DNA from 3 places in the Streptomyces sp. NPDC046881 genome. Region 3 is predicted to be linked to each of the others. Evidence: riboswitches for the same ligand, from Rfam matches in the RefSeq annotation. Region 3 holds a riboswitch; each other region holds the start of a gene.

Region 1 (4,920 bases), on a different contig from region 3:
GGTCCTGGAACTGCGCCCCCCGGGCATGGACAAGGGCGTGGCCCTCCTGGGCCACGCCCGCGCCATCGGTGCCGGATGCGTCGTCTACGCCGGCGACGACCTCGGCGACCTCCCGGCCTTCGCCGCCGTCGACAAGCTCCGCACCAACGGCGTCCCCGGCCTGCTGGTCTGCAGCGGCAGCGCCGAGGTCACCGAGCTGGCGGAACGCGCCGACCTGGTGGTGAACGGCCCGGAGGGCGTCGTGGAGCTGCTCGGGGCGCTCGCCGCTCAGCTCGGCTGACCGGTCAGCGCGCCCAGCTGGTCCAGGAACCACCGGGTCGGCGGCAGCGCGGTCGCGGCGGCGGCCAGCCGCTTGGAGCGTTCGGCGCGCTCGGCCCTCGGCAGGGTCAGCGCCTCGTGCAGGGCCCGGGCCGTGCCCGCGATGTCGTACGGGTTCACCGTGAACGCGTCCTCGCCCAGCTCCTCGTACGCCCCGGCCTCCCGTGACAGCACCAGCGCGCAGCCCTGGTCGGAGACGACCGGGACCTCCTTGGCGACGAGGTTCATGCCGTCCCGGATGGGGTTCACGAGGGCCACGTCGGCCAGCCGGTACGCGGCCAGGGAGCGCGCGAAGTCGTCCTTCACGTGCAGCTCGACGGGGGTCCAGCCCGCGGTGCCGTACCGCTCGTTGATCTCCTCCGCGACCCGCTGCACCTCGGCCGTGTACTCCCGGTACACGGCGAGGTCCTGCCGGGACGGGTAGGCGAACGCCACGTGGACGACCTTCTCCCGCCACTCGGGGTGGTCCGCCAGCAGCTGCTCGTACGCCAGCAGGCCGCGCACGATGTTCTTGGACAGCTCGGTGCGATCCACCCGGACGATCGTCTTCCGGTCCGGTCCGATCTCCTTCCGCAGCGCCGCCATCCGCTCGTCCACGTCCGGCTCGTGCGCCCGCTTGCGCAGGAAGTCCGCGTCCGCGCCCAGCCCGTGCACCCCGATCTCGGTACCGGACGGGATGCCGGGCCCGAGCACCGCGTGACAGCAGTCGGTGAACGCGTCCGCCCACCGCCGGGTGAGGAACGCCGCCCGGTCCGCGCCCAGGATGCCGCCGAGCAGCTCGGCCGCGATGTCGTCGGGAAGCAGCCGGAAGTAGTCCGGCGGCGCCCACGGGGTGTGCGAGAAGTGGCCGATGCGCAGGTCGGGACGGAGCTGGCGGAGCATGCGGGGGGCGAGGGCCAGGTGGTAGTCCTGGATCAGCACCGCCGCGCCCTCGGCCGCCTCCTCGGCCAGCGCCTCGGCGAACGCCCGGTTGTACGCCTGGTACGAGCCCCACTGCCGCCGGAACTCCGCGTCGAAGACCGGCTCCAGCGGGGTCTGGTACAGCATGTGGTGGACGAACCAGAGCACCGAGTTGGCGATGCCGTTGTACGCCTCGGCGTGCACGCTCGCGTCGATGTCGAGCATCCGCACCCGCTGCCCGCCGGTCTCCTCGGCCGGCAGCAGTCCGCCGTCCGCGCGCCGCACGGCCGCCCGGTCGCCTTCGCCGAGCGCGGCGCACACCCACACCGAGCCCGCGTCCGAGCCGATGGCGGACAGTCCCGAGACCAGCCCGCCACCACCCCGTCTGGCGTGCAGCGAGCCGTCCTCGCCCACCTGGTAGGAGACCGGGCCGCGGTTCGACGCGACCAGCACATGAGCCTTTTCAGCGGGAGCACGCGTGGAAGCCATACGCCTCAACCTAGCCCGGCCCGGAAACGCTCAAACGTACGCTCCGCCCGGCGGGGGCCGGGGCGGGGGACCGTATACGGGGAGTTCACGCCACCTTCCGCTCGGCGTACTCCGCGATCTCCACCATGGGCGGCCGCTCCTCGGTGTCCACCGAGTAGGTCCGCGGCTCGAACCCGTCCTCGCCCCGCTCGAACTGCGTGAGCGAGGGCCGGACGAGGTGGCCGCGCGCGAGCCGCAGCTGAGCCGTGCGGTAGATCGCCGCCGCCATCCGGCCGAGGGCCTGCCCGTCCTGGTGCCGGTGCTTGCGCACCCCCAGGTCGACCTGGGCCAGCGCGTCCAGGCCGACCAGGTGCAGCGCGTCGACCAGCATGCCCAGCTCCACGCCGTAGCCCACCGGGAACGGCAGCTGTTCCAGCAGGGAGCGGCGGGCCGCGTACTCGCCGCCCAGCGGCTGCACGAACCCGGCCAGCTGCGGCCAGTGCATGTTCAGCAGCGGACGGGCCATGAGTTCGGTGACCCGGCCGCCCTGCCCGGAGGCACCGGCGAGCGGGCGGTCGTACATGCCCTTGACCAGGTCGACGTCCGGTTCGGTGAGCAGCGGGCCGACGATCCCGGTGACGAAGTCGGAGGAGAACTCCCGCAGGTCCGCGTCGACGAAGCAGACGATGTCCCCGCCGGTCACCAGCAGCGAGCGCCACAGCACCTCGCCCTTGCCGGGGACGGCGGGTATGCGGGGCAGGATGTCGTCGCGGTGGACGACCCGGGCGCCCGCGCGCGCGGCGACCTCGGCGGTGCGGTCGGTGGAACCGGAGTCGACGACCACGATCTCGTCCACGAGCGGCACCTGCTCCACGAGGTCGTGCCGGACGACCGCGACGATGTCGCCGACCGTCTCCTCCTCGTTGAGCGCGGGCAGCACGACGCTGATCGTCTGGCCCGTGCGCTGCTTGGCCGCCACGACCTGGTGCAGCGGTCGGTCGGCCACGGACCAGGAGCGGGTGCTCAGCCAGCGCTCGACTTCTTCCAGCACGGTCGGCGGCTCCTCACTGTCACGACCACACGTCACCGTGTGATCCATCTCGCGGTTCGGACGACTATCTCAACTGTCCTGGCCGTCGGTTACAGTCTTGAACAACGCCGATGACCATCGCATGTCGGGGGTCGCGGGCGTCCACAACCGAATACCGCTCATCCAGAGGGGCAGAGGGACACGGCCCGATGAAGCCCCGGCAACCCTCCAGTCGGCTCTCGTCCTCGTAGCGAGGCTCCCGGCTAGGGAAGGTGCCAAATCCGTCTCACGGCGAGATGCGTCGTGAGGAAGATGAGGAGAAAGGGCCTCGCCTCCATGGCTGTGCAGACAGTTGCCACCTCCAGCGACACCACCGTCGACCTCGGTCCCGCCGCCGCCCTGAGCTGTCGCGAGTGCGGTCACCGCGTCCCGCTCGGTCCGGTCTTCGCCTGTGAGGAGTGCTTCGGCCCGCTCGAGATCGCCTACGACTTCTCCGCCTACGACACCGAGGAACTGCGCCGGCGCATCGAGGCCGGCCCCGCGAACATCTGGCGGTACGCGCCGCTGCTGCCCGTCCCGGCGGACGTCACCGACAAGCCCAACCTCAACCCCGGCTGGACCAAGCTCGTCGAGGCCGACAACCTGGCGCGCGAGCTGGGCGTGACCGGCGGCCTGTTCGTGAAGGACGACTCCGGGAACCCGACCCACTCCTTCAAGGACCGGGTCGTCGCCCAGGCCCTGGAGGCCGCCCGCGCCTTCGGCTTCACCACGCTCTCCTGCTCCTCCACCGGCAACCTGGCCGGCGCCGTCGGCGCCGCCGCCGCCCGGGCCGGCTTCCGCTCCTGCGTGTTCATCCCGCACGACCTGGAGCAGGGCAAGGTCGTCATGGCCGCGGTCTACGGCGGCGAACTGGTCGGCATCGAGGGCAACTACGACGACGTGAACCGCTTCTGCTCGGAGCTGATCGGCGACCCGGCCGGCGAGGGCTGGGGCTTCGTCAACGTCAACCTGCGGCCGTACTACGCGGAGGGCTCCAAGACCCTGGCGTACGAGATCTGCGAGCAGCTCGGCTGGCGGCTGCCCGACCAGATCGTGGTCCCGATCGCCTCCGGCTCCCAGCTCACGAAGATCGACAAGGGTCTCCAGGAGCTGATCAAGCTGGGTCTGGTGGAGGACAGGCCGTACAAGATCTTCGGTGCGCAGGCCGAGGGCTGCTCGCCGGTGTCCACCGCCTTCAAGGCCGGCCACGACGTGGTCCGCCCGCAGAAGCCGAACACCATCGCCAAGTCCCTGGCCATCGGCAACCCGGCCGACGGGCCGTACGTCCTGGACATCGCGCGCCGTACCGGCGGTGTGGTGGAGGACGTGACGGACGCGGAGATCGTGGACGCGATCAAGCTGCTCGCCCGCACGGAGGGCATCTTCGCGGAGACCGCCGGCGGCGTGACCGTGGGCGTGACGCGCAAGCTGATCGAGAGCGGCCGGCTGGACCCGGCCCTCACGACCGTCGTGCTCAACACGGGCGACGGCCTCAAGACCCTGGACGCGGTGGCCGGGACCGGCCTCACCGCCACCATCCGCCCGACCCTGGACTCCTTCCGAGAGGCTGGCCTCGCATGAGCGTGACCGTTCGCATCCCCACCATCCTGCGCACCTACACCGGCGGGCAGGCCGAGGTCGCCGCCGAGGGGGCGACGCTCGGCGAGGTCATCGCCGATCTGGAGAAGAGCCACACCGGGATCGCCGCCCGCGTCCTGGACGACCAGGGCAAGCTGCGCCGCTTCGTCAACGTGTACGTCAACGACGACGACGTCCGGTTCGAGCAGGGCTTGGACACGGCGACCCCGGACGGCGCCGGTGTCTCCATCATCCCGGCGGTCGCAGGCGGCTGAACGGCCCGCAATTACCATCGGTAACACCGGTTACCGATTGTTCATCGGATTGCCCCCTCCGTAAGAGAAGCGGAGGGGGCAATTCTGCGTGATTGAGCGCGGTAAGGTTGGGGAACACGGCCCGGGTCTTCGGGTCGAAGGCCCTGGAATCATGCCGGGCGACCCGACAAGAAGTAGCCAAAGTGTGCGGGTTGTCTGCGGCTTTTGTGGCTTTTATGGGGCCCGACTTGCCCTGAATTCGGGCGAATTCTCACCACATTCCGGACCGCCCGCGTCCAGAATTCTCGTCCGATTGACCTGTTGCAGACGGCA
Region 2 (4,920 bases), on a different contig from region 3:
GGTGCAGGCCGCGCCCGGCCGGGCGCGGGTCTTCTCCAGCGGATTCACCGGACGTCGCCTCCCTCGGTGTGGAACCGCTCCGGCCGGAACGGTGTGGGATCCAGTCCGGGCGCCTTGCCGGTGATCGCCTGTGCGACCAACCACCCGGTGCCGGGCGCGAGTCCGATGCCCGCGCCCTCGTGCCCGCAGGCGTGGAACAGGCCGGGCGCCCGCGGGTCGGCGCCGACGGCCGGCAGGTGGTCGGGCAGGTACGGCCGGAAGCCCGCGTACGTCCGCAGGGCGCGGACCCGCTCCAGGAACGGGAACAGCCCGATCGCCCCGGCCGCCAGCGCCCGTACCGCGGGCAGCGACAGCGAGCGGTCGAAGCCCACCCGTTCGCGGGTGGCGCCGATCAGCACCGGACCGGCGGCCGTGCCCTCCACGACCGGCGAGGTGCGCAGCGCGGCCGAGTCGCTGGCCACGTCGGCCACGTAGTCCGCGGCGTACACCTTGTGCCGCACCATCCGCGGCAGCGGCTCGGTGACGAGCACGAAGCCGCGTCGCGGGAGCACCGGCAGCCGGACGCCGGCCAGCGCCGCGACCTCGCCGCCCCAGGTGCCGGCCGCGTTCACCACCGCCGGGGCGTGGATGTCGCCCCGGTCGGTGCGGACGCCGTACACCGTGCCGCCTGCCGTGCGCAGCACGCCGGTCACGGTCCGGCCGGTGTGCAGGGCGGCGCCGGACGCGCGGGCCAGGTGGGCGGCGGCCAGCGCGGGCATGACCTGCGCGTCCTGCGGGTAGTGCACCCCGCCGGTCATGCCGGGCGCCAGGTGCGGTTCCAGCTCGGCCAGTTGACGGGCGTCGACCGGTACGGCGGTGACGCCGGCGCCGGCCTGTCCCGCCGCGAACTCCCGGAGCGCGGCCAGGGTCCCGGGCGTCGGGGCGACCACGAGGCCGCCCTTGGGCTCGTACTCGAGAGCGGCGCCGTGCTCCTCGGCGAGCTCGGCCCACAACCGGGCCGACAGCAGGGCGAGTCCGAGTTCCGGACCCGGTTCCTTGTCGGAGACGAGCAGGTTGCCCTCGCCGGCGCCGGTGGTGCCGCCGGACACCGGGCCCCGGTCCACCAGCCGTACGTCGAGTCCGGCCCGTGCGGCGTACAGCGCGCAGGCCGCGCCCACTACTCCGGCCCCGACGACCACGACATCGCAGGTCAGTCGCTTCGTCACGCCAGTACTATGTCACATGTTTCTCCGCCTGAGGAGTCCCCGGCGCGGTCCCCGATTCCCAGGCGTGGACGCCCCCTTGACGTCGTACGGAGCCGGATTGACACTCCAGGGAGGGAATCCTAGTGAACAGGTAGGGAATCATGACGCGCCTCCGGACGGGTACCGGCTCCACGGGCCGGACGCCGTTGCGCGCCCCCCTGCTCACCTCCCGCCGCCACATCGACCTGCAGCGCGTCTGCAGCGCGATCAGCCGCCACCGCTGAGCCGGGCCCCACCCGCCCTCACCGGCCGGCCGCGTCCGCGCCGGCGCGCCCCTCCGCACGCCCACCACCCGGGGAGACCCATGTCCATCGCTCCGCTCGCCGCCGTCCCGTCCCCCCGCCGCACCGCGCCCCTCTTCCGGGAGCGGATCGGCCAGGACGCGCGCAGCGGCCACTACGCCGTGCCGCACCGCTACCGGCTCCATCTGTCCACCGCCTGCCCCGACGGGCTGCGCCTCGCCGTCGGCCACAGCCTGCTCGGCCTGGACGCGAGCTGTCCGGTCACCCTCCTGCCGCCCGTCCCGGACTGTCCCGGCGGCGGTCACTCGGCGCTGCGCCCGCTGTACGAGGCCAGCGCCCACCACTACACGGGCCCCGCGCTCGCGCCCGTGCTGAGCGACGACTGGTCCGGACGCATCGTCAGCACCCACACCCCCGACATCCTGCGCGACCTGGACCGGTTCGGGCCGCAGGACCGGGCCCGCCTGTACCCCTCCGGGCTGGAGTCCGTGATCGAGGCCGTCGAGCGGATGTGCGCCGCGGGCATCGAGGAGGCCGCGCAGCGCGCCGGCCGGGCCGGCGCCGACCCGGCCGAGCGGGCCGCCGCCCTCGACACGCTGCTCGACACCCTGGGCCGGCTGGAACGACGGCTGGACGCGGAGGAGTACCTGGCCGACGACCGGCTCACCGCCGCCGACGTCGAACTGTGGGTGACCCTGGTGCAGCTCGACACCGTCCACCGCTGCCACCTCGACGCCTCCGCGGTGCACCGCATCGCCGGCCACCGCGCCCTGTGGGCCTACGCCCGCCGCCTGGCCGCGCGTCCCGCGTTCGGCCGCCACCTCGACCTCGACGGCATCGCCCGCCGCCACCACGGCCGCTGCCAGGGCCTGGAGGCCGCCGGAGCAGCCGTCCAGATCCTGGACTGGGCGGGCCACGCCGCGGACGCCCCAGACGCTTCTCGCAGGTGAGAGCGGCCTCCCGATGTCCATGTGGCGGACGGCCGTTGACATTCGAACGGGCAACTGCCTTACTTACGGCTCAGAACGGTCATGAGCGTCAGCGCCAAGCCCTGGCTCGCTGACCGGCAACCCTCGCATCGCGGTGGGGTGCCCCAGGTGACGACCGGACCGGACGACGTTTTCGGTAAGCGCGAGGCCCCACGGGGCCCGGAACAGTGACAGGTGACGCCATGTACGCAGCTCCCAGGACGGCCGCGAGCCGCCCCCAGGGCTGCGTACCGTCGTACGCCGGTCTCCTCGTCGCCGACCGGGCCGTCGATCTGCTCCGCGTGAACAGCGCACTGTGTACCGCACCGGGCTCTGCCCGCTGTCGGGGCTGACGCCTCCTCCCAGCCCCCGCGTTCCCGCCGCACACCCACCGCCCGGTGTGCCGTTGCCCGCCCAGCCCCCGGTTCCGCGCTCGCCCGTGCGCCGCCTCGTGCCCCCGTGCCGACGCGGCACACGCCCGCCCGTGCGCGGCCCCGGGGTGTCCGACTCCGCCGGAGCCCGCCATGAGCGAACCCCCAGGCGCCGCCGTCTCGACAGCCGAGCCGCCGGTACAAGCCGACACCCCGTCAGAACACCTCACCGCCCAGCGGGTCCAGCCGCTGCGCCGGCCCGGCCGGTGGATGGTCACCGCCGTCGTCCTCGTGCTCGTCGCGCAGATCCTGCACGGACTGGTCACCAACCCCTTCTACCAGTGGGACCGCTTCCGCTACTGGTTCCTGCGCCCGACCGTCCTCGACGGCCTCCTCGTCACCCTCGAAGTCGCCGCGCTCAGCGCGGTGCTGGGCCTCCTCGGCGGGATCCTGCTGGCCGTAGCCCGGCTCTCCGGAAGCCCGGTGCTGCGCGCGGTCAGCTGGACCTACACCTGGCTGTTCCGTTCCGTACCGCTGATCGTGGTGCTGATCTTCCTGTACAACTTCAGCGCCCTGTACAAGACGCTGAGCCTCGGGGTGCCCTTCGGCCCCGCCTTCGTCACCTTCGACGAGTCGCGGCTGGCCACCGACATGACGATCGCCGTCATCGGGCTCAGCCTCAACGAGGCGGCGTACGCGGCCGAAGTGGTCCGCGGCGGCATCCTCTCCGTCGACCAGGGGCAGCACGAGGCGGCCGCCGCGCTCGGCCTGCCCAAGGGCTACCAGTTCCGCCGGATCGTCTTCCCGCAGGCCCTGCGGTCCATCACCCCGAACTACGTCAACCAGCTGATCGGCCTCATCAAGAGCACGTCCCTGGTGTTCTACGTGTCCTTGCTCGACCTGTTCGGCGCCGTGCAGTCGATGGGCAGCACCTATCCCGGTGACGTCGTGCCGCTGCTGATGGTCGCCACCGTCTGGTACCTGATCCTGACCAGCGCCGTGTCCGTCGTCCAGTTCTACGTCGAGCGGTACTACGCCCGGGGCGCCACGCGCACCCTGCCGCCGACGCCGCTGCAGAAAGCCCGGGCCGGCCTGGCCGGGCTGCGCGCCCGGCTGCGCAGGGAGGCCGCCGTATGACCACCGCACCCGTGCTCGCGAAGCCCGCACCCGCCGCACTCGAGGTCCGCGGCGTCCACAAGTGGTACGGCGCCCACCGCGTCCTCGACGGCATCGACCTGACCGTCCGCCCCGGCGAGGTCACGGTGATCATCGGACCGTCCGGTTCCGGCAAGTCCACGCTGCTCAGGGTGGTCAACCACCTGGAGAAGCCCGAGATCGGCCACGTCAGCGTGGGCGGCGAGCTGATCGGGGTGAAGCGGCACGGGGGGCGGCTGAAGGAACTGAGCGAGCGCGCCCTCCTCGCCCAGCGCAGCCGAATCGGCTTCGTCTTCCAGAACTTCAACCTCTTCCCGCACCTGACCGTGCTGGACAACGTCGCCGCCGCTCCCGTCGCCACCGGCAGGCTGGCCAGGGCGGCGGCCCGGGACCTCGCCCGCGAACTGCTCGGCCGCGTGGGCCTCGCCGACAAGGCGGGCGCCTACCCGCGGCAGCTGTCCGGCGGCCAGCAGCAGCGCGTCGCCATCGCCCGCGCCCTCGCCCTGCGGCCCGGGATCATCCTCTTCGACGAGCCGACCTCGGCGCTCGACCCCGAACTCGTCGGCGAGGTGCTGGCCGTCATCAAGGACCTGGCGACCAGCGGCACCACCCTCCTCATCGTCACCCACGAAATCGGCTTCGCCCGCGAGGTCGCCGACCGGGTCGTCTTCATCGACGGCGGCCGGATCGTCGAACAGGGCCCGCCCGGCCAGGTGCTGGACCGGCCCCGGCACGAACGGACCCGGGACTTCCTCGGCAAGGTGCTCTGACCGCCCCCGAGCCGCCTCCCTGACCGTCCGCCTGCCGGCGCACATCCGTACCGCGACCCCCGGACCCCCGGACTCCCGGACCCCCGGACTCCCGCACGTCCCGAACCCTCGAACCTGCCCAAACCTCCCGGACCTTCCGAACGACAAGGACAGCCATGCCCAGCCAGTTC
Region 3 (4,920 bases):
GGGCCAGGTACTCCACGCCGCTGGGGCGGTCGTCGCAGGCCGGGCCCGGCTTCGCCGCGGGGCCGTACCAGTCCGGGCGGACGGCGGCGCGCAGGGTGTCCGGGGTGAAGCCCGCCTCGGCCAGCACCTCCCCCGGTTCCGGCCGCTCCAGCGCGTCCTCGGCCAGACAGGCCGCCACCAGCGGGCGGATGTCGTCCGGGACGCCGGACAGGTCGACGTCGCGGGTCAGGATGCGCAGCAGGACCACCGAGTCCTGGCCCTCGCCGAACGGCTCCCGGCCCGCCGCCGCGTAGGCGAGGACCGCGCCGAGGGAGAAGACGTCGCTCGGCGGGCCGACCTGGCCGCCGTTGCGGATCTGCTCCGGCGAGACGTAGCCGACCGAGCCGACGACCGCGCCGGTGTGGGTCAGCGCGGTGGCCTCCAGGGCCCGTACGATCCCGAAGTCGATGACCCGGGGCCCGTCCGGGCCGAGCAGGATGTTGGACGGCTTCAGGTCGCGGTGGACCAGGCCCTTGGCATGGATCGCGGCCAGCGCCTCGCCGAGCGCTGCGGCGAGGATCCGGACCGCGGGCCCGGGCAGCGCGCCGTGGTCCAGGACGGCGTCCCGCAGGTTCGGTCCGGGCACGAACTCCGTGGCCATCCAGGGACGTTCGGCCTCGGTGTCGGCGTCCACGACCCGTGCGGTGTACGTGCCCGCGCCGCCGACGGTCTGGGCGGCGCGGACCTCGTGGCGGAAGCGGGCGCGGAAGGTGCGGTCCTCGGCGTGCTCGGCCCGTACGACCTTCACGGCGAGCCGGAGACCCGTGCGGGACTCGGCGAGGTACACCTCGCCCATGCCGCCGGCGCCCAGTCTGTGCAGGACGGTGTACGGGCCGATGTGGCGCGGGTCTGCTGCGCGCAGCGGCTGCACTCCGGGCTCCCCCTGTCCAACGAGTCGTCAGGGGGAGGTTATACGGCGCTCCTCACACCGCCGGTACGCAGCGGCCGTCTTCCGTGCGGTACTGCCACTTCGCGCCGTCCGTCACGAGTTCCCTGACGGCGTCGACGAAGCGCTCGACGTGCTCGTCGGGGGTGCCGGCGCCGAAGCTGACGCGGATGGCGTTGAGGGACTTCTCGCCGGGGGCGGCCTCGGGGGCGCCGCACTCGCCCTGGGTCTGCGGGTCGCTGCCGAGCAGGGTGCGGACCAGGGGGTGGGCGCAGAAGAGGCCGTCGCGGACGCCGATGCCGTACTCGGCGGAGAGGGCGGCGGCGAAGTGGGAGCTGTTCCAGCCCTCGACGACGAAGGAGATGACACCGACCCGCGGGGCGTCGTCGCCGAAGAGGGAGAGGACGCGCACCCCGGGGACCTCGGCGAGGCCCGCGCGGACGGTGCGGACGAGGTGCTGTTCGCGCGCGACGAGGGTGTCCCAGCCGGCCTCGGTGAGGGCCTTGCAGGCGGAGGCGACGGCGTAGGCGCCGATGACGTTCGGGGAGCCGGCCTCGTGGCGGGCCGCGGTCCGGTGCCACTCGACGGCCACGCCGCCGTCCTCGCGCCGGGTCACCTTGCGGCTGGCGCCGCCGCCCGCGAGGTACGGCTCGGCCTCCTGGAGCCAGTCGGCGCGGCCGGCCAGGACGCCGGTGCCGAAGGGGGCGTACAGCTTGTGGCCGGAGAAGGCGACCCAGTCGACGTCGAGGTCCGTGACGGACACCGGGTGGTGGGGGGCCAGCTGGGCGGCGTCCAGGACGATCCGGGCACCGTGGGCGTGCGCGGCGGCGGCCAGTTCGCGCACCGGCCACAGCTCGCCGGTGACGTTGGAGGCGCCGGTGACGCAGACCAGGGCCGGGCCGTGCGGGTCGCGGCCGGCGAGGGCCCGCTCCAGGGTCTCGACCGCCTGCCGCGGGGTGCGCGGGGCGTCGAGGTAGGTGACCCGCGCGTTCTGCCAGGGCAGCAGGGAGGCGTGGTGCTCGGTCTCGAAGACGAAGACCTGGCAGCCGGCGGGGATCGCGCGGGCCAGGAGGTTGAGGGAGTCGGTGGTCGAGCGGGTGAAGACCACCTGGTCGGCCGGGCGGCAGTCGAGGAACTCGGCGACCGTCCTGCGGGCGTTCTCGAACAGGTCCGTGGAGAGCTGGGAGAGGTAGCCGGCACCGCGGTGGACGCTGCCGTAGTACGGGGCGTACGCGGCGACGTCGTCCCAGACGCGCTGGAGGGCGGGGGCACTGGCCGCGTAGTCCAGCGCGGCGTAGGCGACCTCGCCGCCGGTGACCAGCGGGACGGTGACATCACGCCCCAGAACGGGCAGAGGGGTGCAAACGGACTGGTCGGCGGCAGCGGTGAAGACAGACATGGCGGAACTCCCGTGAGAGGAAGGCGAAGAAGAGAAGAAGGGTGTGCGGAGGCGGGGCTCTGCGGCCCTAACGCATTCGCTTGCTCACGGAAGACTCCTCGACGACCAGGATCCCTGGATGCGTGAGGGATCCGCGCTTGCCGGGGACCTTGCTGTCCACGGCCTGGTCTTCACCCGGGGCACCCCGCCACGGACGGAGGGTTGCCGGACAGTCGGCCGGGGCCTCATGACTGTCACTCATGACCTGGTACAGGAACCTACGCGAGGTGATCGCCGCCCCGCAACCCGTGTCCGGATCGCGGGACGACGTCCTATGGCCCTAGGCGTTGCTGGCGGCCACCCAGCGGTCCAGGGTGCGCTTGGCCGCGCCCGAGTCGATGGACTCGGCGGCCTTGGCCATGCCGGCCCGGAGCTGCTCCGCCAGCGGTGCGTCGGTCGGCGTGAGCGCGACGAGCGCCGCGGCGGAGTTCAGCAGCACCGCGTCCCGTACGGCCCCCGTCTCGCCGTCGAGCAGACGGCGGGCGACCTCCGCGTTGTACGACGCGTCCGCGCCGCGCAGGGCCTCCACGGGGACGAGGTCGATGCCGACGTCCCTCGGGTCGAAGGTCTCCTCGGTGACCTTGCCGTCCCGGACGACCCACACCCGCGAGGTGGCGGTCGTGGTCAGCTCGTCCAGGCCGTCGTCGCCGCGGAAGACCAGCGAGGAGTTGCCGCGCTCGGCGAGGACGCCGGCCACCACCGGGGCCATCCGCCGATCGGCCACGCCGACGGCCTGGGCCCTGACCCTCGCCGGATTGGTCAGCGGACCCAGCACGTTGAAGGTCGTACGGATGCCCAACTGGCCGCGGGCGGCGGCCACATGACGCAGGGCCGGGTGGAACTTGACCGCGAAGCAGAAGGTGATCCCGGCCTCCTCGGCGACCTGCGGGACCCGCTCCAGCGGCAGGTTCAGATTGACGCCCAGCTTCTCCAGCACGTCCGACGCGCCCGACGCGGAGGACGCGGCCCGGTTGCCGTGCTTGACGACCTTCGCACCGGTGCCGGCGACGACGATCGAGGACATCGTGGAGATGTTCACCGTCTTGGCGCCGTCGCCGCCGGTGCCGACGATGTCGACGGTCCGGCCCGGTACCTCGATGACGTTCGCGTGCTCGTACATCGCGCGGACGAGCCCGGTGATCTCCTCCACCGTCTCGCCCTTGGCCCGCAGGGCCACGGCGAATCCCGCGATCTGCGCGTCGGTGGCCTCCCCGCGCATGATCCGGTCCATCGCCCATGCCGTGGCGTCCGCGCTCAGGTCACGGCCCTCCAGCAGGGCGTTCAGCACCTCGGGCCAGGAACGGCCCGCCGCGGTGTCGCCTCCAGCGGGGGTCACAGCGCTCATCAGCCGCTCCTGGTGTCGTGCACAGCATCGGTGGTCGGCACCAGCCTATCCACCCCCGCACACGGCGAAGGGCCCCGTCCGCGAACCGGACGGGGCCCTCTGCGTGGCGTGGCGACGCGGGATCAGTGGTGGCCGTGGCCGCTCGTGATCTCCTTGTACTCCTCGACGGTCGGCTTCGGGATCTGGTTGTCCTCGCCGTAGTAGGCGTTGGACAGCTTCACCCGGAGCTTCTCCGTGGCCGGCACCTTGCGCTCGACACCGTTCTCGTCGACCGTCGGACCGATCTCGGCCGGCTTGTACTGCTCGTGCGCGGTGAGCGTGTGCAGCTGCTCCTGGCTGAGCGGCTCGTGCACCTCGATGAACTCACCGTGCGGCAGCCGCTTGATGATGCCGGTCTCACGGCCGTGCAGCACCTTGTCGCGGTCGCGGCGCTGCAGGCCCAGGCAGATCCGCTTGGTGACGATGAACGCGATGACCGGTCCGGCGACGAAGAAGATCCGGACGAACCAGGTGACGGCGTTGATCGACAGGTGGAAGTGGGTGGCCCACAGGTCGTTGCCACCGCCGACCAGGGTGATCATGTAGATCGTCACCCAGGCGACACCGAACGCGGTACGGGTCGGGGCGTTGCGCGGGCGGTCCAGGATGTGGTGCTCGCGCTTGTCGCCGGTGATCCAGGACTCGATGAACGGGTAGACCGCGATCGCCGCCAGGACCAGCGGGAAGAGCACCAGCGGGATGAACACGCCGAGGACGAGCGTGTGACCCCAGAAGTTGACCTCCCAGCCCGGCATGAAGCGGATCAGACCCTCGGCGAAGCCCATGTACCAGTCGGGCTGGGCGCCGGTGGACACCTGGTCCGGACGGTAGGGGCCCATCGCCCAGATCGGGTTGATCTGCGCGACCGCGGCGATGGCCGCGATGACACCGAAGACCAGGAAGAAGAAGCCTCCGGCCTTGGCCATGTACACCGGCAGCAGCGGCATGCCGACGACGTTGTTGTTCGTCTTGCCGGGACCCGCGAACTGCGTGTGCTTGTGGTAGAAGACCAGGATCAGGTGCGCCACCATCAGGCCGAGCATGATGCCCGGCAGCAGCAGGATGTGGATCGAGTAGAACCGGGCGACGAAGTCGTGGCCGGGGAACTCTCCGCCGAACAGGAAGAACGACAGGTACGTGCCGATGATCGGCACGGACAGGATCGCGCCCTCC

The links. Region 3 has a riboswitch for S-adenosylmethionine ahead of ABZ923_RS23130 (aminotransferase class V-fold PLP-dependent enzyme). Riboswitches for the same ligand answer to the same signal wherever they lie in the genome.
Region 1: it holds a riboswitch for S-adenosylmethionine, as region 3 does, so the genes downstream of both, thrC (threonine synthase) here and ABZ923_RS23130 (aminotransferase class V-fold PLP-dependent enzyme) in region 3, are expected to answer to the same signal.
Region 2: it holds a riboswitch for S-adenosylmethionine, as region 3 does, so the genes downstream of both, ABZ923_RS18105 (amino acid ABC transporter permease) here and ABZ923_RS23130 (aminotransferase class V-fold PLP-dependent enzyme) in region 3, are expected to answer to the same signal.

What each region holds. Positions count from the first base shown of each region.
Region 1 covers NZ_JBEYXJ010000084.1:2,315-7,234, reverse strand. The annotation lists gene otsB (trehalose-phosphatase) at 1-280, shown strand, start outside; gene ABZ923_RS30225 (trehalose-6-phosphate synthase) at 268-1,707, opposite strand; gene ABZ923_RS30220 (glucosyl-3-phosphoglycerate synthase) at 1,793-2,737, opposite strand; SAM riboswitch class I at 2,893-3,035, shown strand; gene thrC (threonine synthase) at 3,053-4,336, shown strand; gene ABZ923_RS30210 (ubiquitin-like small modifier protein 1) at 4,333-4,608, shown strand.
Region 2 covers NZ_JBEYXJ010000033.1:16,274-21,193, reverse strand. The annotation lists gene ABZ923_RS18125 ((2Fe-2S)-binding protein) at 1-48, opposite strand, end outside; gene ABZ923_RS18120 (FAD-binding oxidoreductase) at 45-1,205, opposite strand; gene ABZ923_RS18115 (putative leader peptide) at 1,346-1,468, shown strand; gene ABZ923_RS18110 (glutathione S-transferase C-terminal domain-containing protein) at 1,549-2,436, shown strand; SAM riboswitch class IV at 2,514-2,624, shown strand; gene ABZ923_RS18105 (amino acid ABC transporter permease) at 2,979-3,962, shown strand; gene ABZ923_RS18100 (amino acid ABC transporter ATP-binding protein) at 3,959-4,750, shown strand; gene ABZ923_RS18095 (ABC transporter substrate-binding protein) at 4,906-4,920, shown strand, end outside.
Region 3 covers NZ_JBEYXJ010000049.1:50,741-55,660, forward strand. The annotation lists gene ABZ923_RS23125 (serine/threonine-protein kinase) at 1-910, opposite strand, end outside; gene ABZ923_RS23130 (aminotransferase class V-fold PLP-dependent enzyme) at 963-2,324, opposite strand; SAM riboswitch class IV at 2,453-2,569, opposite strand; gene trpD (anthranilate phosphoribosyltransferase) at 2,644-3,708, opposite strand; gene ABZ923_RS23140 (cytochrome bc complex cytochrome b subunit) at 3,831-4,920, opposite strand, start outside.